2 linked regions of the Parafrankia discariae genome follow. The protein of the gene in region 2 interacts with the protein of the main gene of each other region in a pairwise test. Links are inferred from orthologs where the notes say so. Each region holds a gene or a part of one and is shown on either strand. Other genes may lie near its edges. The genes, in order: B056_RS0129295 and bioB.

Evidence for each region.
Region 1: the proteins of bioB (region 2) and B056_RS0129295 interact in binary tests that used the Escherichia coli proteins (3 or more experiments, as listed by UniProt). The link is inferred for Parafrankia discariae from one-to-one orthologs.

What each region holds. Positions count from the first base shown.
Region 1 is NZ_KB891256.1:10,165-24,463, forward strand. What follows is about bases 4,475-7,256. They hold B056_RS0129295 (class II glutamine amidotransferase), read right to left. Parts: upstream 6,417-7,256; coding sequence 5,532-6,416; downstream 4,475-5,531. Other genes in these bases: B056_RS0129285 (threonine aldolase family protein), read left to right, coding at 4,475-4,748; B056_RS0129290 (TIGR03618 family F420-dependent PPOX class oxidoreductase), read right to left, coding at 4,823-5,347; B056_RS38430 (serine hydrolase domain-containing protein), read right to left, coding at 6,551-7,256. In the rest of the region: nifV (homocitrate synthase), read right to left, coding at 1-347; B056_RS0129265 (ferritin-like domain-containing protein), read right to left, coding at 649-1,539; B056_RS39795 (anti-sigma factor), read right to left, coding at 1,660-2,397; B056_RS0129275 (sigma-70 family RNA polymerase sigma factor), read right to left, coding at 2,394-2,903; B056_RS0129280 (hypothetical protein), read left to right, coding at 3,104-3,589; more of B056_RS0129285, read left to right, coding at 3,663-4,474; more of B056_RS38430, read right to left, coding at 7,257-7,729; B056_RS0129305 (hypothetical protein), read right to left, coding at 7,825-8,061; B056_RS0129310 (MFS transporter), read right to left, coding at 8,184-9,749; B056_RS38435 (helix-turn-helix domain-containing protein), read left to right, coding at 9,895-10,806; B056_RS0129320 (hypothetical protein), read right to left, coding at 10,977-11,624; B056_RS0129325 (hypothetical protein), read right to left, coding at 11,870-12,892; B056_RS0129330 (PadR family transcriptional regulator), read right to left, coding at 12,889-13,218; B056_RS0129335 (MarR family winged helix-turn-helix transcriptional regulator), read right to left, coding at 13,277-13,786; B056_RS0129340 (NAD(P)-dependent oxidoreductase), read left to right, coding at 13,887-14,299.
Region 2 is NZ_KB891208.1:331,541-345,971, reverse strand. Bases 9,683-12,596 are described here. They hold bioB (biotin synthase BioB), read left to right. Parts: upstream 9,683-10,552; coding sequence 10,553-11,641; downstream 11,642-12,596. Other genes in these bases: B056_RS0112880 (biotin/lipoyl-binding carrier protein), read right to left, coding at 12,085-12,303; bsaP (biotin synthase auxiliary protein BsaP), read right to left, coding at 11,742-11,930; bioD (dethiobiotin synthase), read left to right, coding at 9,683-10,357. Also shown: B056_RS0112940 (GNAT family N-acetyltransferase), read left to right, coding at 1-460; B056_RS0112935 (ATP-binding protein), read left to right, coding at 964-1,500; B056_RS0112930 (RNA polymerase sigma factor SigF), read left to right, coding at 1,497-2,600; B056_RS0112925 (hypothetical protein), read right to left, coding at 2,789-3,229; B056_RS0112920 (diacylglycerol/lipid kinase family protein), read left to right, coding at 3,373-4,452; B056_RS0112915 (glycerophosphodiester phosphodiesterase), read right to left, coding at 4,506-5,309; B056_RS0112910 (WhiB family transcriptional regulator), read left to right, coding at 6,083-6,331; B056_RS0112905 (sensor histidine kinase), read right to left, coding at 6,788-8,257; B056_RS0112900 (8-amino-7-oxononanoate synthase), read left to right, coding at 8,310-9,644; more of bioD, read left to right, coding at 9,641-9,682; B056_RS40600 (DUF5317 family protein), read left to right, coding at 12,641-13,660; B056_RS46020 (50S ribosomal protein bL37), read left to right, coding at 13,794-13,868; B056_RS0112870 (NAD-dependent epimerase/dehydratase family protein), read right to left, coding at 13,971-14,431. UniProt on the Escherichia coli protein: Catalyzes the conversion of dethiobiotin (DTB) to biotin by the insertion of a sulfur atom into dethiobiotin via a radical-based mechanism.

The sequences.
Region 1 (14,299 bases), on a different replicon or contig from region 2:
CCGAGTTTGGTGTGCAGGTGCAGGTCGGAGGCGGGGATGGTCAGGTGGGCGGCGGTGACGCCGCTGGCGACGGCGGCGTCGATGTCGCGGTGGTCCGCGCGGCACCAGGCGACCACGCCGGCCCGTTCGACCGCGGCGACGACGCGGCGCAGGACGTCCACCTCGACGGGTCCCATCGCGGGGACGCCGGCTTCGATCTGGTGCACGCCGGCGGCGTCGAGCGCGACGGCGATGGCGATCTTCTCCCGGGCGGTGAAGGCGACCCCCGGGGTCTGTTCGCCGTCACGCAGGGTGGTGTCGCAGAACCGGACGGGGTCGGGTTCGGGTGACGACGTGCCGCTCTTCATGATGATGGTCACCGGCACTTTCGACGGCTGAGGAGAACCCGGGCGCTGGCTGTGTGTTCCGGTCCCGTGGGCCGGCTCATACAGGAAGACGCACGGTTCCAGGCGACCGGAATCGCTAGGCAACCTATGTTCCGTCGATTTCGTGTGCGGGTCGCGCGGTAGCGGCGAGGTTAACAGGATAGTCCGTGGCGGCGGCGGCACCTTTTCGGGGACGGGAAATTCTGTGAGGCTCGAAGGATAATCCCCGGCGTCGGGAAATCCGCCGCCGCCATGGTGGGTTCGGCCCCGCGCCGTGGCGGGCTCAGTCCAGCGAGGCGGCGAGCGACCGGCGGATGTCGCCGGTGCTGTGCAGCGGCACGCCGATCGCCGAGCCGATCGCCCGGCGCAGCTTCGCCAGCAGCTTGTCCTGGGCGTCCGGCGGCGAGATGCGCAGGTAGAGGTCGATCACGTCGTCGACCGTCTCGTGGCCCCGCAGCTCCTCGACGCGCTGGTGCTTGTAGACGCCGACCGGGTGGCTCAGCCGCGACGACGTCACATAGAAGTGGATGCGTTCGAGGACGGACGGCAGCTCCTCGGGGTGCGTCGCCAGCCGCCGCCTGAGGTAGTGGAGGAACTCGCGGGCGTGCCCGGCCTCGTCCCGGCTGGCCCGCAGGTAGAGGTCGGCCAGGACGGGCTCCTGGACCCAGGCCGCCATCGCCCGGTAGACCGTGTTGACGGTGATCTCGCTGATCACGTTCGTGGCGAGGGTGGCGCTCGGGGTCACCCCCGGTTCGTAGGGCTCCCGCAGCGCCTCGATCTTGGCCTGGTCGATGTGGACGCCGACAGCACGCAGCCACGCCCGGAAACCGAAGTGGTGCTGCAGCTCCTGGTAGGCCCAGATGGCCACGAAGGCCGAGCAGTCGTAGTCGTCGGCGAACTCGCTGAGAAAGCCGTGCAGGCCGGGCAGGGACGTCGCCTCGCCGAGCACGACACCCTTGGCGACGGCGATGTCCTCGGGCCGGACGAGGTCGTGCCGGATGTTCTCCAGCCCGACGTCGGAGACCTTCCACTGGAGGCGCTCGTAGTGCAGGAAGGCGTCGAAGCTGTGCGACTCGCCGGCGAGGGCGTCGCCGGCCGCGGACCCGCCGGTCCGGGAGTCGCCGGCCGGATTACTGCTGGTGTGGCGGTCGTTCGGTGCCGTGGTCACGGCCATGGGTGGACTCCTTCGGAGATCTCCCGGGGTTTCTCCTCTCCATTGTCTGGTCGTTTCCGGGAATTCCCAGTCATGGCTCCGGACGGCAATCACGCAATCAGGCGCGCTAATCGGTTCTCGTCAGGCGGTGTGGACCGGGACGGTGAGCAGGTTCTCGCCGGTGGCGCTGACCACCACGACCCGCACGAGCCGCCGGGCCGGGATGGCGGAGGTTCCGCGCACGTCGACGGCGCCGTGGTAGTCGGCGGTCCAGGTCGCCGCGGTGTCGCTGCTGCCGTCCTCGGACACGGCGACCAGGGCGCAGGTCGTTCCCGGCCGCACCCCCCACAGCCGGATGGTGAAGCCCGCGCCGGAGGGGGCGTCGGCCACCCAGACCTGCGCCCACACCTGGCTGGTCGCGTCGGTCGCCGAGACCATCCGGCCCGCCGGCCCGTCCGCCGAGGAGGTCAGTGCCACGGTGCCCGCGATCGATCCGCCGGCGACGACGGCGGCGAGTGCCACGGCGGCCAGGGTGCGCCGTCGGCGTGCCGTCCGCCGGGACCGGGTTAGCCCGGCGAGCGCCCGGTCGAGGGCGGCGCTGTCGGTGCCGGCGGGGGAATCCGCTCCCGGGGGATCGGTCCGCCGGGGATGGGTCCGCGGGGAGTCGGTCTCCCGGGGGGCCGTGGCCGGGGGGTCGGTGACGTCGGCGAGGCGTAGGCGGGAGAGCAGGCCTGGCAGCCCGGCGAGCCGGGTCAGTTCGGCGCGGCAGTCGGGGCAGCTGTCCAGATGTGTCTCCACCGCGGCGCGTTCCCCGGGGGGAAGCGCGCCGAGCACGTAGCAGCCGAGCGCGACGCGCAGCGCCGGGCAGGTGTCGGTCATGGCGCCCACCCCCGCTCCTCCAGCGCCAGCCGCAGCGCGCGCAGGCCGTAGTAGACCCGGGACTTCACCGTGCCCGGCGGAATGCCCAGCGCCGCGGCGGCCTCGGCCACCGAGCGGCCGAGGAAGTACGTCTCGACCAGCGCGGCGCGGTGTTCCAGGCTGAGCGTGCGGAACGCCTCCGCCACCTGCCAGCTTTCCATCGCCCGCTCCAGGTCGTCACCGGCGGGCAGTGAGGCCAGGACGTCGCCGGGCAGCTCGGGCGGGCGGGCTCGGCGGGCGCGCTGCTCGTCCACGACGATCCGGGCCGCGACGGTGAACAGCCACGGGCGCAGCGGCCGGTCGTCGGCGTCGAGTTTCGGTGCCTGCCGCCAGACCCGCAGCAGCGTCTCCTGCACGACGTCCTCGGCCCGGCCGCGGTCACCGGTCAGCCGGGTGGTGAACGCGAGCAGCGCCGCCCCGTGCTCGGCGTGCACGGCGCGCACGAACACGGCCCCGGGGTCGTCCACCCTGGGCCGGCCGGCGCGGCGCAGTCCCACATCCCCCCTTCACGGGCCGGCGGGCCGTCCGGTTCACCGGGCGGGCTGTCGGACGGGTGACAGCGGTCACGGTGAACCCGGCCGGCCCGCGCCGCGTGACATCTCCCGTCCGCACCGGTTTCCCGGCCCTTTCGAGGTGCTGGTCCTTGCAGGGAACAGGAGAACACGTGATGCACCGTGCGCAGGCACGTACCGTGGCCGCGTTGGCGAGCGGCGTCCTGGTGCTCGCTCTCACCGCCGCCTGCGGGGGTGGTGACGACACCGCCGCCGCGCCGGCGGCCTCGCGGCCCGCCGCGGCCACGACCGCGCCGTGGACCGGCGCGCCGAGCGCCGGCGCGACCGCGACCGCGGGGGTCTCGTCGGCGCCGGCGGCGACCGGCACGACGGTCATGGTCACCGCGACCGAGTTCGCGCTGAAGCTCTCCCAGGACACGTTCACCGCGGGCACCTACACGTTCGTCACCACGAACGACGGCCAGGTGACGCACGCCCTGGAGATCGAGGGGCCGGGCCTGGGCGACTCGGAGACGGCCGACCTGGGGCCGGGCCAGTCCGAGGGGCTCACCGTCACCCTCGGCCTGGGCACCTACAAGCTCTACTGCCCGGTCGGCAACCACGAGGCGCAGGGCATGTCCACGCAGATCACCGTGACCTGACCCGGGCCGGGCCGGGCCGGTCTCGTCCGGCCCGCGGCCGGACGGGGGTCGGGCGCGGGCTAACGTCGGGAGGGTGAGCGTCCAGCCCCCGCGAGCACGGCCCGCCGATCTGCCGGTCGACCTGCGCAGCGACACCGTCACCCGACCGACGCCCGGCATGCGCCGGGCGATGGCCGAGGCGGAGGTCGGCGACGATGTCTACCGCGAGGACCCGACCGTGCGTGAGCTCGAGGAGCACACCGCCGCGCTGCTCGGGCATGAGGCCGCGCTGTTCGTGCCCAGCGGCACGATGGGCAACTTCTGTGCGTTGCGGGCCGGTGCCCCGGTGGGCACCGAGGTCGTCGCCGACACCGACGCGCACATCGTCACCTACGAGCTCGGTGGGCTCGCCGCCCTGGGCGGGGTGCAGACCCGCACGCTGACCGGTCTCGCCGACGCCCTCGACCCGGCCGACATCGCGGCCCAGCTGCGCGCGTTCCCGGCCGCGCACAACTACAACATGGTCCGCACGAGTGTGCTGGCGGTGGAGAACACCCGGGCCCGGGCCGGTGGCCGGGTGTGGCCGCTGGAGCGCCTCGACCGGCTGCGGGCGATCACCGCGGACGCCGGGGTGGTGCTGCACTGCGACGGTGCCCGCCTGTGGAACGCGGCGGTGGCGCTCGACGTCCCCCCGCGCCGCCTCGGCGCGGTCTTCGGGACGCTGTCGGTCTGCCTGTCCAAGGGCCTCGGTGCCCCGGTCGGTTCCCTCGTCGTCGGTGGCGCCGAGCACGTCGAACGGGCCCGTGAGTGGCGTAAGCGGCTCGGTGGCGGGATGCGCCAGGCGGGGGTGCTCGCCGCCGCCGGCCTGCACGCGCTGCGCCACCACGTCGACCGTCTCGCCGACGATCATCGCCGGGCCGCCGGGCTGGCCGTGACGCTCGCCGACGCGGCGCCGGGGCGGGTCCACCCGGAGCGCACCGAGACGAACATGGTGCTCGTCGACGTCCCCGACGCGGTGGTGTTCTGCGGGCGGGCGGCGGACGGCGGGGTGCTCGTCGGCCTGGCCGGCCCGACGACGGTCCGGATCGTCACCCATCTCGACGTCGACGACACCGCGATCCGGCGGGCCGGGGACGTCCTCGCCCCGCTGCTGAGCGCCCTGCCACCCGCCGGGTCCTGACGGCGGCCCCTGATGCCAGTGCCTGCCGGCGGTTTCCGCGCCGCCGCCGCCGGGTGGTCAGCTTCGCCGGGTGGTCAGGGGCCGTAGGCCCTGGCCGGATGGATGAGGACGGCGGCGCGGCGCTGCTCGGCCATCACCCGGTCGTAGGTGTCCCAGTCGTCGTGCGTGCCGCCGGCGGCGGTGAAGATCTCCCGTAGCAGCAGCCGGAGGCGTTCCGCGTCGACGTGCTCGTGCGGGTCGTCGGGCCCGATGATCTGTGCCTGGCCCTCCACGGTGGCCCACCGCCACCCGGACCGCGACGTCACGCTGATCTGCGGCCGTCGGCGCAGGTTGGCCAGCTTCGCCCGGCCGTAGGTCACGAAGGCCACGACCGGCGCGGGTTCCCGCGGATCGGCCGGCAGCGGATGGGGCATGAACGCGGCGTTCACCACGGAGGCCTGGATGGTCCCGTCGGCGCGGCTGGTGGAGATCACCACCAGTCCGCTCTCCGCGCGCCCCAGCTCGGCGGCGGCCTCGAAGGCGGCCCGGTCGAAGGCGGCCGCGGCGAACGAGGCCCCGTCCGGCGGGGCGGAGTCGTGCGGGGGGTCGGACGGGGCCATGGACGTCCCTCACCTTCGCGGTCGGGTCCGCCGCCCGGGCGCCGGTCGCGGCGGTGGGCGGTCACACGGGATCCGCGGCCAGGCTACCCAGCCGGAGCCGCGCGGCGCCGGTCACGGGACGTGGCGGACGTCCCGCCCGGTGCCCGCGCCGGCTGGTGGACGTCCCACGCGGCAGATGTCCCGCTCAGGCCGGGGACGGCTGGCAGGCGAGCTGCGAGGCGGCCGCGGCCGGCTCCAGGTCGGCGAGGGTGAGCGGGTGGGCCGGCGGGTCGGGCAGGGCGATCCGGGTCGTGGTGACCCGGCCGGGGGCGACCCGCACCAGCTCGCCGGAGCGCAGCGCCCGCCAGTCGGGATGGTCGTCCATCGGCTCGCTGGCCACCACCACCGAGGGCACGGCGGCCAGGTCGGCCGAGCGCAGCCGGGTCGTTCCGGTGGCGTCGACGTGCTCCAGCGGACGCCGGCCGTGCGGCCCGCCCGCGGCCCGGCGCAGCAGGTACAGCGTGTTCGTCTCCGGGTAGCGCAGGGCCCACAGCTCCCGCGGCGTGGCGAGCACCAGGTTGATGCTGTACACGGGCAGGTTCGCCGCGACCCAGCGGGCGGCCGTCTCGATGCCCCGCCCGACGTCGCCGTCCGCGTTCGTGATCTCCCGGGTGATCAGGGCGAAGAACCGCTCGGAGTCGGTGTCGCCGACGACCCGGTCCCGGGCGCCGCCGAGGTGCTTCTCCAGGTGGTCGAGGCCCTCGACGACCCCGTTGTGGGCGAAGATCCGGCCGTCCTGGTGGAACGGGTGGGTGTTCTCCGGCGCCAGCCGCCCGGTGGAGGCGTGCCGGACATGCGCCACGAACGTGGTGGACGTCCGGGCGCGCGCCTGCGCGGCGAACTGCCGGTCCGCCCAGGCCGCGATCGGCTGCCGGAACACCTCGGGACGCCCGTCGGAGTCGAACACGCCGAGGCCGGTGCCGTCGGGGTTGCGGTGGCTCTGCTCGTCGAGGCTGTCGGGGGCGTCGAGCAGCCAGAACGTGGCCCTCGTCCGCTCCGGGGCACTGCTGAGTCCGAGAAGTCGACACATGGCCCGCGAACCCCCGTGATCGCCGCGGCGGCGGCCGGCGGGCCGCCGCCTCGTGCCCCGTGGTGTTCCCGCCGGCCGGGGTTCCTGCACCCGGGCGCCGCGGGTCAGGCGAGTGCGGGGTCGGCGAGTACGGGTCAGGCGAGTGCGGCGTAGGCGGCGCGGCGGGCCTCGGCGTGGACGGCGGGCGGACCGGAGCCGTCGAACATCCGCTGCGTCAGCACGATCACGACCAGCTCGCGGGCCGGATCGACCAGCCAGGACGTGCCGAGGCCCCCGTCCCAGCCGAACGCGCCGTCGTCGCGCACGGCCTGCCCGAACGACCACGACTGGTCGGTGAAGTCGTCGGGGGCCAGTCCACCGCGGGCCCGCTGGGCGGCGGTGAGCTGACCGGTGGTCATCGCCCGCACCGACGCGGCCGACAGCACCGGCGCGCCGCCGCGCAGGAACATCCGGGCGAACGCCAGCAGGTCGTCGGCGGTCGAGAGCAGGCCCGCGGCGCCGTCACAGAACGCCGGCGGCCGGCCCCAGGCACTGTCGGCGGGCTCGTCCCGGACGACCAGGCCGTGCGGGGCCGGCTGGTAGGCGGTCGCGAGCCGGTCGAGCTGGTCGGGGTCACGCGCCCAGAACGCGGTGTCGCCCATCCCCAGCGGTTCGCACAGCCGGGTGCCGACCAGCTCGGCGAACGGTGCCCCCGCGGCGCGTTCCACCAGCACGCCCAGCACCGCCGCGCCGGTGTTGTACAGCCAGCGCTGCCCGGGCTGGGCGATCAGCGGCAGCGACCCGAGCCGCGCGATCCACTCGTCGGGGCCCGGCGGGGTGCGCGGGTCCGGCGGCCCGATCGTCGCCAGCCGCAGCCGGTCGGCGGCCTCGACGACCGGCCACGGCCGCCGCGCGGTGAACATCTCACCGGCGATCCCGAAACCGAACGTGAACGTCAGCAGGTCACGGGCGGTGATCGGGCGCGCGGCGGGGACGGTGTCGTCGAGCGGGCCGTCCGGGTGGCGCAGGACCCTGCGGTCCGCCAGCTCGGGCAGCAGCCGGTCGACGGGCTCGTCGAGGTCCAGCAGGCCGTCGTCGACCAGGGTCATCGTGACCGCGGCGGTGATCGGCTTGGAGGTCGAGGAGATCCGGAACACGGAGTCCCGGGTGACCGGGACGCCACCGCCGACGGCCAGGGTGCCGAGCGCCTCGACGTGGACCTCGTCCCCGGCCGCGACGAGCAGGACCAGCCCGGGGATGCGGTCGTCCCCGACGTGGCGTGCCGCCGTCCGGTGCAGCGACCGCCTGCCCTCGCCCGTCAACCGCGTGCCCATCGTGACCCTCCACCCTCCACACCGAGTCCGAGAACTCCTGGGAACTCAGACCGGTGCGGACGGCGATTCTCGTCGCGGGACGACGCCGGCCCGGCTCAGGGCACTTCCAGGTTGCCCTCGATCAGCGGCAGGTGCTGGAGGTGCTTCGAGTGGGAGGCGATCGCGACCAGCGCGAGCGCCTGCGCGTAGGCGACCCGGCCCGCCTCGTCGAGCGCGTCGACGTCGATGTCCGCCAGGACGTCGACCGACATCCGCAGGTACTCCTTCGAGTCGAACTCGGTGCCGTCACCGATCAACGCAGGGACACGGGGTGGAAGAGCGCGCTTGGCCATGCTCCTATGGTGCGTCCCACCGTGTCTGCCTGTTATCGGGACCCCCGGATCCACTCTCACCAGCAGACCGGGCCGAAGCCCGACGTGCCGGGGAGAAGCGTGGCGGGACGCCGTTGGCCGGGTCAGGCTGGGGCTGTTCGGGGAGTCGGGTGGCGGCGGAGCAGGAAGGCCGCGATCAGCGCGGCCAGGGTGATGGTGACCAGGCCGTTCACGACCAGGGCGGTCTGGATGCCGCCCAGTGTCGCCTCCCGCGCCGAGTGGCCGCCGCCGGCGGTGAGCGCGGAGGTCCGGGCGGTCGCCACCGCGCTCATGATCGGTATTCCCAGGGTGAGCGCCACCTGCTGGGTCATCGTCGTCAGGCCGGTGGCCAGGCCCTGCTGCGCGTCGGGCAGCCCGGAGGTGGCTGTCACCAGGTAGGCGACGAGGCCGCTGGCGTGGCCGAAGAACCCGACGACCGAGGCCGCGAGCACCAGCGACAGCGAGCCGCGGTCCAGCCCGACGAAGGCCAGCGCCAGCGCGGACAGCCCCTGGACGACCAGCCCCAGCACCAGGGTGCGGCGCGGTTCCACGACGGACAGCACGCGCGGTGCGACCAGGCCGGCGACGAACGCGGCCGTCCCGGGCAGACCGAAGATCAGCCCGGTGGTCACCGCCGAGTAGCCGAGGACCCGCTGCAGGTACAGCGTCATCAGGAACACGATCGAGCTGCCCATCGCGAAGACGACCAGCCCGCCGAGGTTGCCCCAGCCGACGTGGCGCAGCCGCAGCACCTCCAGCGAGGCCAGCGGATGCGGGCTGGTCGCCTCGATCCGCCAGAAGGCGCCGAGCAGGACGAGCCCGACCGCCACCGCGATCCACACCGACGGCCGGCCCCAGCCGTCCTCACCGCCGCTGGAGATGCCGTAGACGAAGGCGACCAGCCCGGCGGTGACGGTCAGCGCCCCGGGGACGTCGAGGCGGGCCCGGACGTCCGCGCGGCCCCCGGGGACGACCCGTGGCGCTGCGAGCAGGATCGCCAGCGCCACCGGGACGTTGACCAGGAAGGCCCAGCGCCAGCTCAGATAGCCGGTCAGCAGCCCGCCGACCAGCGCGCCGACGGTGAAACCGGCGGGCAGCAGCGCCCCGTTGAGGCTGAGCGCCCGCTGCCGGACCGGCCCCTCCGGGAACGTAGTGACCAGCAGCGACAGTGCCGCCGGGATGGCGATCGCGGCGGCGAGGCCCTGGCCGACGCGGGCGAGCAGCAGCACGGACGGGCTCTGGGCGAGCCCGCCGATCAGGGACGCCACGATCAGCAGCACCAGGCCGGTGAGGAACATGCGGCGCCGCCCGGCCAGGTCGGCGACCCGGGCGAACAGCAGGGTGAACCCGGCGGAGGGCAGCGCGAACGTGGTCGCGATCCACTGCAGGTCGCCCTCGCCGAGCCCGACCCCCGCCCCGATCGAGGGCAGGGCCACGTTGAGGATCGAGAAGTCGATCGCGAGCATGAACTGCGTTCCCAGCAGCAGCACGAGCGCGAGCCGCTGCCGTGGGGTCATCCGGTCGGCCACCGCGGCCCGGGCGGCCTCCGGCGCGGGCCGTCCGGCCGCGGGTTGCCGTGGGGCGGGCACGGCCAGCCCGGCCGGGTCGGTCGCGTCCGGCGTGCCGACGGTGGCCCGCCCCGCGATCGCCGCGGGCGTCGAATCTGTCATGCCCCGCACGATCGTGGACGTCGACCGCCCCAGCCACGCCCCCGCCGTTGCCACCCCCACGGGTCCTGCCCCCGGCGTGGATGGCACTGGCAGGGTCACCCTCGCCCCGTCGACGCGGGCGCCGCGCGGCATGACAATGCCGAGCATGACCGAGCTGGGGGAGTTCCTTCGTTCGCGGCGCAGCCAGATCACTCCCGCGGACGTCGGCCTGACCCGCCCGGGTGACCGGCGCCGCGTGCCGGGCCTGCGGCGTGAGGAGCTGGCCCAGCTCGCCGGGGTGAGTGTCACCTACTACACGCGGCTGGAACAGGGGCAGAGCCGCAACGCCTCCGACGCCGTCCTGGATGCGCTGGCCCGGGTGCTGCTGCTGGGCGACGACGAGCACGCCCATCTGCGCACGCTGGCCCGGCCGGCGCGCGCGGCCCGGCGTAGCGCCCGACCGGAGAAGGTCCGGCAGGGCGTGCGGCTGCTGCTGGACGCGGTGCGCGACGCCCCGGCGCTCGTCGTCGGGCGGCGCACCGACGTCCTGGCCTGGAACCGGCTCGCGCACGCCCTGCTCGCGCCGCACCTCGACTTCGCGGCGCCGAACCGCTGCGCGACCCAGCCGAACATGGCCCGCCTGATCCTCCTGGATCCCCACGTCCGTGATCTTTATGTGAACTGGCGGCGCAAGGTCGACGAGGTCGTCCGCTACCTGCGGCTGGCCTCCGGCCGGTATCCCGACGACCAGCAGCTCACCACCCTCATCGGCGAGCTGTGTGTGAACAGCCCGGAGTTCGCCGCCTACTGGGCCCGCCACCAGGTGCGTGACTGCGGGCACGCGGTCCGCGAGTACCGGCATCCGCTGGTGGGGGACCTCGTCCTCGCCGAGGAGGTGCTGCAGGTGCAGGACGACTCGGGCCTGCGGCTGCTGGTCCTGTCGCCCGAGCCGGGGTCGGCGAGCGGGGAACGGCTGGCCCTGCTCGCCAGCCTCACCGCCAGTGCCGCCGCCGTCGGCCCGGCTGCCGGGGAGCACCTCTGCACCACGACCGCCGCGGGCGGTCCACCGGCATCCTGACCCTCCGACACGCCGCTCCCGCGGCGCGGTGGCGGGCCGGAAACCCGTCGAAGGCCGGTGTCGCGCGGAGTGTTGTCTGGCCGACGCCCGTACCTCCGCGTGGCATCGGCCGGTTGTTTCCCGCACTCCCTACGTTCGCTCCGGGAGCGCGTCCCGGCCGGGGCGGAGCGTCAGGAGGCTGACGCGGTCAGCACCGGTACCGCGGCGCGGGAGCGACCGGCCGGCAGCAGGCGGACACCGATCAGGACGAACGCGGCTCCGGTCACGGCCTGGAAGACGGCTACCAGCGCGAGCGGGAGGACGTCCACCAGCGTGCCGGGCAGGGCCGTCAGCAGGAGCAGCCAGGCCGCGACGGGGACGAACCGTTCCCGGACGAGCGCCGCGGCGAACAGCATGCCGCCGGCGACGTAGAGGACCCCGGCGGTGTACACGGCCGGCATCGTCGGGGCGGAGTCCGTGAGCGCGTCGCGGACGGGCTCGTCCAACGCGAACAGCACGTACACCCGGGAGAACTCGATGCCCGTCAGCAGTGCCAGCCCGACGATGTTCGCCACCGCGCCCAGGTCGAGCAGCCGGTTGCCCGGCCCGGCGAGGGGACCGGGCCGGCGCAGGCAGGCGGTGATGCCGGCGACGGCGAGCACCGCGAGGACCGGCGCGGCGACCCCGGCGGTGTTCAGCACGGCGTTCTTGCTGCCGGCGATGTCCACCGGCGTGTCGAGCAGCACGGCGGCGCCGCTCGCGATGGCGGCCGCGGCGGCCGCCAGCCGGGTCCGTGGCTCGACGGCGGGGCCGGGCCGGGTGTCTCGATCGGTGCTCATGGTCGTCCTCCGAACGGCGGGGAGCGCGGCGGGGAGTGCCGCCTCGGCCACCATCTGACTATGCCGGTAGCCGGTACTCTGATCGCCAATATAACGGTGAACTTACTAGTGGGCAACGGGGTGGTCAGCCGCGTCCTCGGGACGTGTCGCGGAGGGCGCGGCGCGACTCGGTGCGGTGGGTGCGGCGTGCCGCGGTCAGATCGGCTCGGCGCGGCGGGTACGGCTGGCGCGGCTCGGCGCAGTGCTCAGTGCAGTTCGGTGAGGCGGCGGCTGCCGCTGCCGGTGACCGCCACCGCGATCGCCACCCCCGCCGCCATCAGCAGCCAGCGCAGCAGGAGCAGCCCGTCCCGGTCGAGCGCCACGGCACGCAGGGCGTCGCCGAGCTCCCCGAGCGCCCCCAGCGCGAGCCGGCCGAACCACACGACCGCCGCGGCGGCCGCCAGCCGTGGATCCTGCCCGCCGAGCAGGACGCACAACGCGGGCAGCAGGACGGTCAGGCCGAGGCGGAGCACGACCGGTGCCGCCCCTCCCGCGGCGCAGGTCACGGCGAGCGCGAGCAGTGGGCCGGAGACGCAGGCCGCGGCGACCCCGCCGCGGCGTGCGCGGCGCCGGGGTCGCCGCGCGGCGGGCCGCGGTACCCGGGACGGCGGCGTTCGAGGCGCTGGACGGCCCAGCAGCAGGCCCAGGAGGACCACGCCGAGGCCGGCGAGCCAGCCGAGGTCCCCGGGCCCGGCGCCGCTCGGAGCGGACAACGCGGCCACGACCGTGACCAGGGCGGTGACCAGTGCCGCCAGGGCGGTCGCCGTCAGCGCGCCGCTCCGCCGCCCGTCGTACCCCAGCCCGACGCCGACCGCCCCGGCCACCGCCACGACCCCCGCCGCCGCGGTCCGCCACCCGGGGCCGTGACCGATCGGAACGGCGGGAACGGCCCCTGACGTCACGGCGCCGAGCAGCGCGGACCAGACGTCCACGGTCATCACGGCCAGCAACATCACCGCGCCGAGGTACAGGCCGCCGCGCCAGACACCGGGCAGCCCCGGCCCGGTGCGGGCCCGGGCGCGCAGGCGCAGCGCCAGTGCGGCGAGCGACCCGAGCTCACCGAGATGGGCGCGCCGGCCGCGGATGGCACCGACGTCGGCGACGGTGAGCGCCACATCCTGGGCGAAGGCCGGGTCGACCCCTTCGAGGCGGCCGGCGAGCCAGCGTGTCGACGCGGCGAGCCGGCCGTCGCTCCAGCGGCCCAGCGGGCCGGGGGTGGACACCGTCACGCGCCGCGCAGCCCGAGTCGGGCCACCGCCAGGTCGGCGTTGGCGCGCAGCCGCGCGGCCTCCCGGGCGAGCAGGTCGGCGCCGGTGTCGGTCAGCCGGTAGTTGCGCCGCGGCGGGCCGCCGTCGGACTCCTCGCCGTCGAAGGCGACGAGCCCGTCGGCCTCCAGGCGTTCGAGCGCGCCGTACAGGGTGCCCGCGCGCAGCCGGACGCGCCCCTGGGACATCTCCTCGACGGCCTTGATCACCCCGTAGCCGTGCAGCGGCCCGGGCCCCAGCGCGGCGAGGATGAGAAACGTCGGTTCCCGCAACGGGACGGAGGCGGACACCCCACGACCATACCGCCGACTGTGCCGCCCATCGGTATACCGGCAGCCGATGATCCGGCTAGGAGCCCTCGGGTGCCGCGCCGGTGGAACGGGGCCGGGCCCGTAGATGCGGATGGATGCCGGGGTGCAGTTCCAGCGTCACGCCCACCCGGAGCAGCAGGTCGGCCAGCACCCGTCGTTCGTCGGCGGTCAGATCGCGGGCGATCTCGGCCTCCAGCGGCGGGATCACCGCCGCGACCTGCTCCAGGAGCGCCGCGCCGGCCGGCGTCAGGTCGATCTCGAAGGCCCGGCGGTCCTGCGCGCTGCGCCGCCGCCGGACCCAGCCCGCCGCCTCCATCTCGTCGATCAGCCCGACCATGTTGTTGCGGTGCATGCCCAGCGCGTCCGCGAGCTGCTGCTGGGTCCGGCCCGTGGCCCCGCCGGTCAGGTTGCTGAGCACACCGAACGCGCGCGGCGAGACGCCGAGCGGTGCCAGCCGGTCGGCGAACTCCTGCGCCGCGCGGGCGCCGACCTGGGACAGCAGGAACGGCAGGGACGCGGCGTAGGAGACCGCCGGGACGTCGCTCACGAGTCGGAAGTGTATCGTCCAGTGATTGTCATCTAAGGTGACAATCACTGGACGGGTGCTTCCCGTCGATTCCCCGTGAGAGAAGTGGAAGGTGGCAGAGATGAAGATCGCCGTGGTGGGGGCGACCGGGCGGACGGGAGCCCTGGTCGTGGAGCAGGCACTGGCCCGCGGCCATCGGGTGACGGCCGTGGCGCGCCGGCCCGGGGCGGTGCCGGCCCGGCACGACAACCTGAAGGTCGCCGCCGCGGACGTGCTCGACCGGGACGCCCTCCTCCCGGCGCTCGCCGGCGTCGAGGCCGTCGTCTCGGCGCTGGGCGCGGCGGCCGGCCGGGAACCGACGACGGTGTACTCCACCGGCACCCGCAACCTGCTGGCGGCGATGCGGGCCGGCGGCGCGGGCACCATCGCCGTGATCTCCGCGACCCCGGCGGGACCGCGCGGCGAACTGCCCTTCCTGGAACGGCGGGTGATGATGCCGGTGCTCGACCGCTTCTTCGGTGAGGCCTACGCCGA
Region 2 (14,431 bases):
GATGACCGCCGACGACCTCACCGCGGCCCTGTTCGGCGAACCACCCGCGGCGTACTGCCTGGTGGCGCGGCCGCCGGGCGATACGGCCGCCACCACCGCCGACGACGCCGCCACCGCCACCGGTGCCGACGCCACCGACGTGGTGGGCTTCGCGATGTGGCATCCGACCTTCTCCACCTGGACGGGGAAGACTGGGATGTACCTGATCGACCTGTTCGTCCGGCCCGAGCACCGCCGCGCCGGGCACGGCCGGGAGCTGCTGACCGAGCTCGCCCGGATCTGCGGGCGGCGCGGCTACCAACGGCTGGAATGGGCCGTCCTGGACTGGAACACCCCCGCGCACGACTTCTACCGGTCGGTGGGGGCGGCACCCACCTCGGAGTGGACCACCTGGCGGCTGGACGCCCGCGCGATCGACGCGCTGGCCGACCCGCGCCCGCATCACGGCGGTGTTACCTGACGTGCACCTTCCCGGCTCAAACCGTGCCCTGAAGGTCACTGTCATCTAACCCCCGGCCCGGCTCCCCGACCGCCGGCGGACGCCGCCCCGGCCCCGCCCGGCACCGAGAACACCCAGGTGGCCGGGCAGAAATCGGCCATCCGTGACCAGTCGGGCCCGTGGCGCCCTGTTCTGATCACCCGACCTGCGATACCCCAGGCGGGCTGGGTACGGTGGTGAACGACGGGGCCCCACGCGAGTCGGACCTCCTCGGCAGGGCCATCATCGGAGTAACACCCCGCTGGTTCGGGTAGGCGCCGGCACCGGAGTGTCGTCCGGAAACGGACACAACACCACGGGCCGCAGGAAACCCCACCTCGCGACGCAGGCAACCGCGACCCAGTCAGATCGAGACCAACGAACGAGCAACACCCGGTGACGGAAACACCCGACACAAACGCACGAAGACCGACATCATCGACGAGGACCTTCCTCGCACGACCCGGGCTCTTGGGGGTAGGAACGTGAATCCGACGCCTTCGACCGGCGGCGCGGAGAACTCCGGCGGCACCTCGGGCGAGGCCACCCACGGCGGCGGCCCGCACGATGTCGTCCAGCTCACCCTGCCCGCCGCGAGCGCCTATCTGACCGTCCTGCGGACGGCCACCGCGTCGCTCGCGGCCCGGCTGGACTTCACCCTCGACGACATCGAGGACCTCCGGATCGCGGTGGACGAGGCGTGCGCGCTGCTGCTCGTCTCCGCCGTTCCCGGCTCGTCGCTGGAATGCAGGTTCGCCCTCGAGCCCGGCGTCATGAAGGTCCTGGTCACCGTCGAGAGCCTCGACGGTGAGCCGCCCTCCACCGAGACGTTCGCCTGGACGGTGCTGACCGCGCTGGCGGGCGACGTCTCCAGCTCGACCGGTCCGGGTTCCCGGGTCAGCATCGCCCTCCAGAAGCGCCGTGGTGTCCGGGCCGACCTGGGCGAGCCCCCGGCCGGGCACGTTCGCGGCTCCGGCGCGGCCTCCACAGCGGCCCTCGGCGACACGGTAGGCACGTCGTGACTTCAGCCGGCAGAACACCAACCACCCCACGTACGGTCCCCGCGAACCGCGCGGGCGGCCTCGGCCCCGCGGACGCGGGTGACCCGGTCGCGGCGCTCAGCCAGCGCGGAGCCGGCGACCTCACGGGAACAGATCTGGCCAGCACCGAGATCGCCGGAACGGACGTCGCCGGCGTCACCGGAGCGGCGCGGGCGGCCGACGGGCTGGCCGAGCACGCGTCCGACGCCGAGTACGGCGGCCCGGCGCCTGCCTCGACCGTGGGCGAGCAGGCCCAGCCGGACGAGACCGTCGACGCGGCGGGCCCGGGCTCCCGGTCCGGCTCGTCCGGGCATGGCGCCGGCTCGCCGGATCGGATCCGGGCCCGGGCGCTGTTCGTCCGCCTGGTGTCGCTGCCCGAGGGTGACCCGGAGCGGGCCGCCCTGCGCGACCAGCTGGTCCGCATGCACCTTCCGCTCGTCGAGTACCTCGCCCGGCGGTTCCGCAACCGCGGCGAGCCGCTCGACGATCTGGTGCAGGTCGCGACCATCGGGCTGATCAAGTCCGTCGACCGGTTCGACCCGGAGCGCGGGGTCGAGTTCTCGACCTATGCGACCCCGACGATCGTCGGGGAGATCAAGCGGCACTTCCGCGACAAGGGCTGGGCGATCCGGGTGCCCCGCCGGCTCCAGGAGCTCAAGCTCTCGCTGACGAAGGCCACCTCCGAGCTGTCCCAGTCGCTGGGCCGCTCGCCGACGGTCAGCGAGATCGCCCGACACCTGGAGATGACCGAGGAAGAGGTCCTGGAGGGCCTCGAGTCGGCGAACGCCTACTCGGCCGTCTCGCTGGACGCGCCCGACTCCGGGGACGACGAGGCTCCGGCCGTCGCCGACACCCTCGGAGTGCAGGACGAGTCGCTGGAGGGCGTGGAGTACCGCGAGTCCCTCAAGCCGCTGCTGGAGAAGCTTCCCCCGCGGGAGAAGCGCATCCTGCTGCTCCGCTTCTTCGGCAACATGACCCAGTCGCAGATCGCGAACGAGCTCGGCATCTCACAGATGCACGTGTCCCGGCTGCTGGCCCGCACGCTGGCCCAGCTCCGCCGCGGGCTACTGGAAGACGGCTGAGCTCGTAAGACGGCTGAACCGGGCCGGCACCCGCCGTCCGAACCGCCCGTCCTGTTCGCCGCCTGCTCTGTTCGGCTGCCTGTCCGGCCCGCGCTCGGCGCGGATACGCACGGCACCGCCCGCCGGCGAACCGACCCCTGGGCCCGGGTCGGTTCAGACCCCCACCCGGCCGACCCCGCGCACCGCCGTCACGCGTCGCCCTCCCGGGCCGGCCCGGCGTACCCGCCGCCGAAGCCCAGGGCCACGATGATCGCCAGCGGAACCACCACCAGCGGCACGCCGTAGCCGTACAGACCACCCTGCAACAGGCCCCAGGCGACGGGGAGACACAGCACCTGGGTCACCAGCGCCGGCGACCGGAAACCGGACCGGCCGCGCAGAACCCCCCAGGTCACCAGGCCCAGGCAGGCCGCACCCACCAGCGCGAGCAGACCGCCGGTCTCCGCCCGGCCGACGTCCTCGATGTCGGCGCCGAAGCCCCGGACCATCAGCAGCGCGCCCAGGCCGGTGAGCACCGCCGTCTCCACACCGAGCAGCACGCCCGCGGTCAGCAGCGGACGCGGCAGAACCCGGCCGCCCGGAGCCGGAGCAGGGCCGGAGGCCCCCGCGGGGCCGCGGTTGGTACCCATCCGCCGAGATTACGTCCCGTTCGCCATGGCGGCACTGCGCGGACCACGCCGGAACGCCTGCGGCGCGGCGCGGGATCCGCACGGACGGTGTGAGAGTTTTCCCAGCCGACGCCCGGAATGGTTGCGCAGGCTACCGTATTGGCATGCGCGGGCTGCTGGTCGTCAATCCGGTCGCGACCACTACTACCGAGCGGGTCCGCGACGTGCTCGCCACCGCTCTCGCCGCGGACGTGGCCCTGGAGACGGTGGTCACCAAGGGGCGCGGCCACGGGGTGGAGCTCGGTGCCCGGGCCCGCGAACTCGGCGTCGACGTGGTGATCGTCCTCGGTGGCGACGGCACCGTGAACGAGATCGTCAACGGCCTGGTCGGGAGCGGCCCCGCGGGCGAGGGCCCGGCGCTGGCCGTCGTCCCGGGCGGGAGCACCAACGTCTTCGCCCGGGCGCTCGGGTATTCGGCGTCCCCGGTGGAGGCCACCGGGGAGCTGCTCGCCGCGCTGCGCGAGGGCCGCTCCCGTCAGGTGAGCGTGGGCCGGGCCCGGTACGGCGACCAGACCCGCTACTTCACGTTCTGCCTCGGCATGGGTCTCGACGCCGACGTGGTCGCCGCGGTCGAGCGCCGCCGTGAGAAGGGCCGCCGCAGCACCGCCGGGCTGTTCCTGCGCTGCGCGACCACCGAACTCGTCCGCCGGGTCGGCCGCTCCGGCCCGGCGATCAGCATCACCGCGGCAGGCGGCGTCCTGGACGGGGGCGCCGCCGGGCGCTCGGCGGCCGACGGCGACCCGGCCGCTGCCGACGGCGCCGAGGCCGACAGCCCCGTGACCGATGGTGCCGCTGCCGACGCCTCGGCGCCCGACGGCGCCGAGGCCGCGCGGCGGGGCCGGGAGCCCGTCGAGGTGTCACTCGCCATCGTCTGCAACACGCGGCCCTGGACCTACCTCAACAACCGGCCGGTCGCCGCCTGCCCGGAGGCCTCCTTCGACATCGGCCTGGACCTGGTGGGGCTGCGCCACACCCGGCTGTCGAGCGTGTTGCGGACGGGACTCCAGATGCTGGGCGACGACTCGGCCCCCCGGGGCCGCAACGTCGTCACGTTGCATGACGCGGCGGCGGTGACCCTGCGGGCCGATCGGCCGGTCGCGGTGCAGATGGACGGCGAGGTCCTGGGAAGCTTCGAACTGGTGGAGCTCACCGACCACCCGCGGGCCCTGCGCGTCATCGCCTAGCACCCGGCACGTCGAGCACCGCCGGGAGCCCGGCGCGGTCGCCCCGGGGCCACTCAGGGGCGCCGCAGCGCCTGACCGACGCCCACGGGGTCGTCACAGATCACGCCGTCGACACCCGCGTCGCGAAGCTCGATCGCCGTCGCCGGGTCAGTGACCGTCCAGGTGACGAGGCGGACCCCGGCCCGCCGCGCGCGCGGCACCGCGTCGGCCACGCCCAGCACGGCCGACACGTGCGCGTGTAGCTCCGTGTGGCCCGCCGAGCGGGCGTAGGCGACCCCGCCGCTCACCGACATCCGCGGCATCGTGAGGAACGCGGTCGCGACGCCGAGCCCGGCGTCGCGGATCGCCTCGATCGCGAACCAGTCGAACGACGAGACCGTGATTCCCGGCACGGACCGGTTCGCCGGCGCCGGGCTCCCCGCGGAGCTTGACGTGCCCGGCGCACCGTCAGGTCCGGCCGGCCGGCCGGACCCGGCGAGCCCGCCAGGCCCGTCAAGCCGAGCCCGCAGCAGCTCGATGAGCGCGTGGGCCGTGCGCTCGCGTGGAGCGTCGAAATCCGGCTGGCCCGGCTGGTTCTTGATCTCCAGGATGAGGCGGCCACGGCCGTCCCAGACGTCGAGCATCTCGGTCAGCAGCGGGATGCCACGGCTGGCGAGCTCACTGGTCGAGCGGCGGATGACAGCCCGACCGCCCAGCCGGGGCAGCCGCGCGTCATGCACGCACACCAGGTCGCCGTCGGCGCTGCGGCGCACGTCGAGTTCAACCCCGTCCGCGCCCGCCCGTAGCGCGGCGTCCACGGCCTCGAGTGTGTTCTCCGGACCGGGTGTCCGGCTTCCACGATGGCCCAGAACCTCCATCGCCCCATCCTGCGCGGTCCGTTCCAGGCGGTCACGCCGCGTGGAGAGTGGATCGGTCGGGTGTTCCGCGACTCAACCTGCCGTCGGTTACCTGCGGTCAGTTACGTGCCGGTCGTATGCCAGGCAGTCCGGATGGCTGCCTGAGCGGTCCTCGGCCTACGCGGCCATCTGATTCGGGTGATCTTCAGTCTGGATGGTCATCAGTGCTGTGTCGGCATCGGTGCCTGTCGTGCTGGCACCAGTGTCGTGCTGGCATTGGTGCTACGCCGACCGGCCGCGCCACTCCACACGGCGACGGCCGAATCGACACCAAGAGGGCAGCCTAGCACGAGATGACTAGCCGGCATCACCCGACAGGCCAACATCGTTTGACCCTGCGGGGTGAGCCGACCCTTCGTTACGCCACAACGATTCGACATGATCCGAAGGGCCTCGAAGTACTACAAGCCACGGGATCCACTCGTGATGACCACTGGTCAACGTGGGGCAGGGTGATCCGTGGTCTGCTTGTGTCCCCGTCGGACAGGTAGCGGCCAGACCGGGCGTGATGGACCAAGCAGGTTCTTGCGCCCCTGCCCGTTCCGGTGGGAGGGTGGCGAATGTCCGAGGTGGATGCACGTGCAGCTGGGTCCGCACACATGCACTCGCACAAGCCCCGGTCGCCGCGGCCCGATCAGACTCTGGAATTTTCTTCTGGGACGCGGCGCAACCATGGCGGCTCACCGAGCGTCTGATGTGCAGTGTGACCCGAGACGAGAGAGGGAGTAGTACGCATGGACTGGCGCCACAGAGCGCTCTGCCGTGAAGAGGACCCCGAGCTCTTCTTCCCGATCGGTACGACCGGTCCGGCAGAACGCCAGGTCGAAGAGGCGAAGGCCGTCTGCAGGCGGTGCGCAGTCACCAGTGACTGCCTCAACTGGGCGCTGGACACCGGGCAGGACTCCGGGGTCTGGGGCGGGTTGAGTGAGGATGAACGTCGGACGCTCAAGCGCCAGGTGCGACTGAGAGTCCGGACCGCCTGAGCCCGGGGCGCCCCGTACTGGGCGCGATCGTGCCGGTCGACATCAGGACCGATCAGGCCTACCTCAGGTAGGCCGCACACAACCGAACAATGATCGTGAACCGCCTGTCCGCGCACGGACGGACCGGACCTCCATTGCGGAGCCACGCAGTGGTCCGTTCTCATCCGCTCGCGGGTTGATCGACCCTTGCCCGAGGCGGCTTTCACGATACGCATCACCATCGGCCGCTCTGTCCGCTGGTTCGGCGCACACCCCTGCGCGGACCCGGACGGAGCGGCCGAAAAATCTTTTGGGACGCCATCCCCTTCGGGGTACTCAGCCTCCTCGCCGGTACCACCGGCGGCGCCCGACGGGCCACGACCGCCCGGCGGCGACGACACGACCGCCCTGCGCGGGTCGTGGACGGAGGACACATAGGCCTGCATACCCGCGCCGGCGAGGCCCAAACACCCAACTTCAGGAAAGTGGGATCGACAGGAGCGCCTCGGTCCCTCGTGCCGGACCGGCCTGCAACCGGATGGTCCCCCGCATCTCGCCGAGCACCAGCTGGCGGACGATCTGCAGCCCGAGCCGGGGTGAGTGCTCGAGCTGGAAGTCGTCCGGCAGGCCGGCACCGTCGTCGGCGACCACCACGTCGAGGCGGTCCTCGGCGCGCTGCACGCGGAGCTCGATCGCTCCCGACGATCCGTCGAACGCATGTTCGACAGCATTCTGCAGAAGCTCTGAGATGACAAGGGCCAGCGGCGTGGCGAGTTCCCCCGAAAGCTGGCCGAACGACCCGACCCGCCTGGTCGTCGCGCGCGTCCCGGTGGACGCCAGGTCGACGGTCACCGAGGTGATCTGGTCGGCGATCTCGTCGAACGGGACGGACTCCCCCAGGGTCTGGGAGAGCGTCTCGTGCACGACGGCGATCGAGGTGACCCGACGCACCGACTCACGCAGCGCGTCCCGGGCCTCGTCCGCCTTGGTCCGGCGCATCTGCAGCCGCAGCAGCGCCGCCACGGTCTGCAGGTTGTTCTTGACCCGGTGGTGGATCTCCCGGATCGTCGCGTCCTTGCTCAGCAGCTGGGCCTCCCGGCGCCGCAGCTCCGAGACGTCCCGGACGAGGACCAGCACCTCACGGATCGCTCCGGGGTACAGCGGGATGGCCCGCAGCAGCACGACCGTGCTGCCCACCTCGATCTCGACCTCGACCGGCCGACGCCGGCTGATCGCGTGCCAGACCGCCGGGGTCGTGGCCGGCAGGTTGAGCGCGCGGTGCACGGTACGCAGATCCTCACCGGTGACGTTGCCGGTGTGGCCGAGCCGGCGGTACGCCGACAGCGCGTTCGGGCTGGCGAAGATCACCTTGCCGGCGCCGTCGAGGCGCATCATGCCGTCACCGACCCGCGGCGCCTCGGGCAGCTCGGCGGAGCTGCCCCGGAACGGGAACGCGCCCTCGGCGATCATCAGCGCCAGGTTGTTCGCGCCCTGCAGGTAGGCGGATTCCAGCGCGCTCGGCGTCCGGGTCGTCGCGAGGTTGGTGTCCCGGGCCAGGACGGCGATCACCCGGTCACCGTGGCGCACCGGGATCGCCTCCGTGCGCACCGGGACCCCGCCGTCCCACTCGGGCTCGCCCTCCCGCGCGATCCGGTGCTCGCGCCAGGCGTTCTGCACGACCCACCGGTTGATCACGACGCTGCCGACCTCGTCGTTGTGGTACGCGGTGGGTCCGGTCGTCGGACGCACCTGCGCGACGACCTGGAACTCCATCCCACCGGCGTGCCCCGCCCGCACCGAGCCGGACCGCACCGGAACAAGCAGCAGCAGGTCCGCGAAGGACAGATCCGCGAGCAGGGCCCAGTCCGCGACGAGCGCATGGAGATGATCGATGTCGTCGCCGCTGAGATCCGTGCTCGCTCGCAGGGCGTCGGCGAGGGTTCCCACGGGACGCAGACTGCCAGACGCCCTGCCGGGCGTGCCGGGCGGCCGGGCCGGAATGCGCCGTACGCTCGCCGACGTGACGCCCGACAGCACCATCACCACCCCATCCCCGACCTCGGCCGACGCGACGGACGGCGTCCCGGCCAGCCCCGCCGGTACCCTGCCCGGCCCCGCGGACAGCCCCGCGGACCCGCTCGGCTGGCTGGGCGAGGCGGCCCGGCTGCGGGCCGAGGCCGGGCTGCACCGCGTGCTGCGCCCCCGGGCGCCCCGCGCCGAGCGCGGGCCCGCGGGCGCGCCGGCGCTGCCCGCGGCACACGGCTCGCTACAGCCGTGGACTGACGGTGACCTCCTGCTCGACCTCGCCGGTAACGACTACCTCGGGCTGGCCCGTCATCCGGAGGTGGTCGAGGGCGGCGTCGCCGCGCTGCGCGCGTTCGGCGCCGGGTCCACCGGCAGCCGGCTGGTCAGCGGCACCACCACGCTGCACGGGGAGCTCGAGACCGTGCTCGCCGAGCACCTCGGTTTCGGCTGCGCGCTCGTCTTCTCCTCGGGCTACGCCGCCAACCTCGCCATGCTGACCGTCCTCACCGGGCCGGGTGACCTGATCCTCTCCGACGAGCGCAACCACGCCTCGCTGGTCGACGCCTGCCGGCTGTCCCGCGCGGACGTCCTGGTCACCCCGCATGCGGACGTCGACGCGGTCGACGAGGCGCTGGCCACCCGCACCTGGCGGCGCGCGTTCGTCCTCACCGACTCGATCTTCTCCGCGGACGGCGACCTGGCCCCGCTGGCCGCCCTGCACGCGGTGGCCCGGCGGCACGGCGCCGTCCTGCTAGTCGACGAGGCGCACGGGCTCGGCGTCGTGGGGCCGGGCGGGCGCGGAGCGCTCGCCGCCGCCGGGCTGGCCGGCGAGCCGGACGTGATCGCCACCGTGACCCTCTCCAAGTCGCTGGGCAGCCAGGGCGGCGCCGTCCTCGGGCCGGCCGCGTTGCGCGACCATCTGATCGACACCGCCCGGACGTTCATCTTCGACACCGGGCTGGCCCCGGCGTGCGCGGGCTCCGCGCTGGCGGCGCTGCGGCTGCTCACCCGCCACCCGGACCTCCCGGAGCGGGTCCAGCGGCGCGCGCGGGAGATCGCCACCGCGACCGGGGCCCCCGAGCCGGCCGGCGCGGTGGTGTCGGTGGTGCTCGGCGATCCCGAGCGGGCCGTCGCGGTCGCCGCGGCCTGCCGCGACGCCGGGGTCGCCGTCGGCTGCTTCCGGCCCCCGACGGTCCCCGCCGGGACGAGCCGGCTGCGGGTCGCGGCCCGCGCCGACCTGACCGAGGCCGACGTGAGCCGCGCGGTCGGCGTGATCACCGGTGCCATCGACCGGTTCCCCGCCCCGTGAGCGTGCTCGTCGTCACCGGCACCGGGACAGAGGTCGGCAAGACCGTGGTGACCGCCGCCCTCGCCGCCCTCGCCGCGGACCGGGGGACGGCGGTCGCCGTGGTCAAGCCGGCGCAGACCGGCGTCCGGGCCGGTGAGCTGGGCGACGTCGACCTCGTCCGCGACCTCTCCGGAGTCGACGACGTGCACGAGCTCAGCCGGTACGCCGACCCGCTGGCGCCGGTGAGCGCCGCCCGGCGGGCCGGCCTGCCCACGCCCGACCTCGGGACGGTCGCGGCGGCGGTGCGGCGGTTGCAGGCCGACCGCGGGCTGGTCCTCGTCGAGGGTGCCGGTGGCCTGCTCGTCCGGTACGACCATGACGGCTCGACCCTCGCCGACCTGGCCCGGACGCTGGCCGCGCCGGTCCTGGTGGTCACGACCGCCGGGCTCGGCACGCTGAACGCCACCGCGCTCACCCTGGAGGTCATGGCCAACCGCGGGCTCGACCTGGCGGGCATCGTCGTCGGCTCCTGGCCGGCCGAGCCCGACCTGGCCGCGCGCAGCAACATCGTCGACCTGGAGCTGCTCGCCGCGCGGCCGCTGGCCGGCGCGGTGCCGGCCGGCGCCGGGCTGCTCGGCACCGGGCAGTTCCTGCGGATCGCGCGATCCTCGCTCGAACCGGCCCTCGGCGGCGCATTCAACGCCGCACAGTTCCGGCGCCAGCACGCCCTGTGACGACCTCGGCCGGACTCACGTCACAACACGGGCACGAGTCACGGGGATGACTGAACAATGGTCTCGGCGCGGATCGACCGGCCCCGGCCGGCCACAGCCCCCGCCACCCGACCGCTGATACGAGAAGACGGACGTCCAGCCCGACCGGTGGCCGCGAGCCACGCCGCCGGCACGACCTCCTGATGGAGATCACCTGTGACCGCACCTGTGACCACGCCCGCGACCGCGGAAGCGTCTCCGGCCGCCGAGGCCACCGACGTCGCCGAGGCGCCCCGACCCGTCGTCGTCGACGGCGACGACATTCTCGCCCGTGCCCGCCGGCAGGTGCTCGACGAGGGGCGCGGGCTCGACGAACAGGACGTGCTCGCGATCCTCCAGCTGCCGGACGAGGCGCTGGGCGACCTGCTCGCCCTCGCTCACGAGGTACGGCTGCGCTGGTGCGGGCCGGAGGTCGAGGTCGAGGGCATCATCAGCCTCAAGACCGGCGGCTGCCCCGAGGACTGCCACTTCTGCTCCCAGTCCGGGCGCTTCGACTCACCCGTGCGCTCCGCCTGGCTGGACGTCCCGTCCCTGGTCGAGGCCGCGAAGGCGACGGCGGCGACCGGCGCCACCGAGTTCTGCATCGTCGCCGCGGTCCGCGGCCCCGACCAGCGGCTGATGGAACAGATCCGCGAGGGTGTGGCGGCGATCCGGGCGGCCGTCGACATCAACGTCGCCTGCTCGCTCGGCATGCTCACCCAGGAGCAGGTGGACGAGCTCGCCGGCCTGGGCGTACACCGTTACAACCACAACCTGGAGACGGCGCGTTCGCACTTCCCGAAGGTGGTCACCACCCACAGCTGGGAGGAGCGCTGGGAGACCTGCGAGCTCGTCCGCGCCGCCGGGATGGAGCTGTGCTGCGGCGCGATCATCGGGGTGGGTGAATCCCTCGAGCAGCGCGCCGAGCTGGCCGCCCAGCTCGCCGCCCTGGAGCCGGACGAGGTGCCGCTGAACTTCCTCAACCCGCGGCCCGGCACCCCCTTCGGCGACCTGCCCGCGGTGGACTCACGCGAGGCCCTGCGCACCATCGCCGCGTTCCGGCTGGCGCTGCCCCGCACGATCCTGCGCTACGCCGGCGGACGCGAGATCACGCTGGGCGACCTGGACGTCCAGGGAATGCTCGGCGGCATCAACGCGGTGATCGTCGGGAACTACCTGACCACGCTCGGCAAGAACCCGCAGAGCGACCTGGCCATGCTCACCGAGCTGCGGATGCCGATCAAATCCCTGCAGGCCACGCTCTAAGCCACAGATCCCGCTACCCGCGCCGAGATTCCAGGCCGGGTAGCGGGCCCGGCCGGGCCGGAACCCGGGCCGGCCGGTATGAGGGGCCGGCGACCGCGGGTCAGGCCGACACCGACGTCCCGTGCTCGGCGCAGCGCGCGCTCCAGCCCAGCGGGGTCACCTGGACGACGAGGCGACGCCGGCACGACGAGCAGTAGCGCGGCGGTTCCAGCGCGCGCGCCTGAGCGCAGGCCTCATGACTGCCGATGCTCGCGAGCTGACCACACCGGTCGCAGAACGAGGCGTCCATGACGGATCAGCCTAGGGCAAGCGGCCGGCGGCCGGCGGCGTGAAGTCCGCGCCGTCACGTCACCCGTGCCGGCCGGCCCGCTCTCGCCGGCGTCGGCGTCACCGCTCCCGCCGGCCGCACCAGCCGGGCGGACCAGCCGGGCGGACCGGTCCCGTCAGGAGTCGACGACGGCGATCAGGTCCCCGTCCTGCACGACGTCGCCCTCGTTGACGGCGATGCTGGCGACGGTGCCGCCCTCCTCGCTGATCACCGGGATCTCCATCTTCATGGAGTCGAGGATGACCAGGGCGTCACCCGCCGCGACCGAGTCGCCGACACCCACGACGACCTTCCAGACGTTGGCGACCATCTCGGCACGGACTTCCTCGGACATCGGAATCCCCTTCTCCACGTCGACCGCTGCACCCGGTCGACCGCGCTGCGGCGCCGGCTGATGTGAGCGTAGTAGCCGCCGGGTCGGCGCAGGATCGCAATCGACCCGACGCGCCATCCCGGACGGCCCGCGGCGGGGCCGGGCCCGGCCGGGCGGGCGACCCACACTCCCGGGCCACACCGGTGCGCGGCGCCGGATCGGGCGCCCAGCCGGGCCCGGGCCACGACCTCGTCGTCGGGGCCGTCGGCGGCGCCGCTGCGTCCCGAGCCCGTCGCGGACGGGTCACACCGGCGGGCGGTGCTGCGCGATCGAGTGGCGACCCTCCACACTTACGGATGTGCTCGTACTCCTCCTCCTGACCCTGTTGTGCGGGTTGGCCGTGGGACTCGCGAGGGGCGGGACCCTCGACGCCCTCAGTCGCGTCCACGTCGCCAGGCCCTGGCTGTTCGTCGGCGTGGTGGTCGTGCTGGCCGTCGGCAGGCTCGTCGGAGCACTGCACAGCCCGGCCTGGATCCTCGCGACGGCCGGCCTGGTGGTCTTCGCCGTGGCCAACCGGCGGCTCCCCGGCCTTCCGCTGCTGTGCGCGGGTGTGCTGCTCAACGCGCTCGTGATCAGTGCCAACGGCGGGGACATGCCGGTCTCGGCGTGGGCCGCCGACCGGGCCGGCGTATCGGTCCAGAGCATCCGCGACTCGCACTTCCACACGGTGGCGGGTGAGGGCACGTCACTGCGGCTGATCAGTGACATCCTGCCGCTGCCGACGCCGGGCGCACCGGCCGCGGTGAGCCTCGGGGACGTCCTCATGGCCGCCGGCCTGGGCATGTTCGGCGCGGTGGCGCCGGTGCGGGCCCGGCGGACGTTGCAGGCCCGGCTCGCCGCCGGCCTCGCCCGGCCCCGGCGGCCCGGCGGCGATCCGGGCGCCGACGGACCCGGCGTGGACGACGGCGACAGCGACGACCACGACGACGACGGGCACCGCGACGTCGACGGCGAGCCCGGCGACGACACCGGGCACCTCGAGGACGCGAGACGCCTCGAGGACGCGGAACCCGGCGACGGCGAGCCCGGCCCGCGGGAGCAGGACCCATCCGCCGCGGCCCCGCACGCGGACGAGCGCACCGCGCGGGACGGCGCCCCCCGGCTCGTCCCGGCCATGACCGGCCCGGCGGACGACACCGACGACGTGCCCGACCCCGCGGCCACCGCGGCCGCGACGACCACCGTGTTCCCGGCGGAGCGCCCCGGCGCGGGGGACGTCCCGGCGGGCCGCGACCCCACCGATCATCGCCCGGGCGGTGCCGGCGCCCCACTGCGTGACGGGCCGCGCCCCGTCGACAGCGGCCACACCGCCGAGTAGGCCCACCGGCCGGCGCGGGCCGGGCGCCAGAAGCCGGGCGTCAGGGGCCGGGTCTCACGGACCGGGTCCGCCGCCGCGGCCCGGCACCCGGCGGCTGGCAGTATGTGCCCAGAGCGACAGAGAGGAGTTCATGATGGCGAAGAAGAAGCGCAAGCGGCGCGCGCGGGCGAAGAGCAAGGCCAACCACGGCAAGCGCCCGAACACCTGACAGGTGGACCGGGTGGGACGCCCAGCGCTCCCGCCCGGTCTCGTCAGCCGGCGAGCTCGGCCGCGGTCCCGGCAGCCGGCCAGGCCGTCAGCCGGGGGCCGGTCAGCCGGTCGCGTCGCCCGGGCCGGCGGCGGCCCGGGCACCGAGCCGGGCCCGGATCCAGTCGACGGTCCGCGTGAGCCCGCCGTCCAGGTCGACCCGCGGCCGCCAGCCGATCTCCCGCTCCGCGAGGCCGACGTCCAGGCTGATGCGCTGCAGCTCACCGGGCCGCGGCGGGGCGAACTGGGGCTCGTCCGGCACCCCGACCACTCGCGCGATGCGGCTGTGCAGGTCGCGGACGGTGGTCTCGGCTCCGGTCCCGATGTTGATCCGCAGGCCGTTGGCCGCCGGCGCCGGCGCGCAGCGGGCGAAGGCGTCGGCGACATCCCCGACGAAGACGTAGTCCCGGCTGGTCGTGCCGTCACCGAAGATCTTGGTTGGGCGTCCCTCGAGCAGGGCGGTGCCGAAGATGGCGACCACCCCGGCCTCGCCGTGCGGGTCCTGCCGGGGGCCGTAGACGTTCC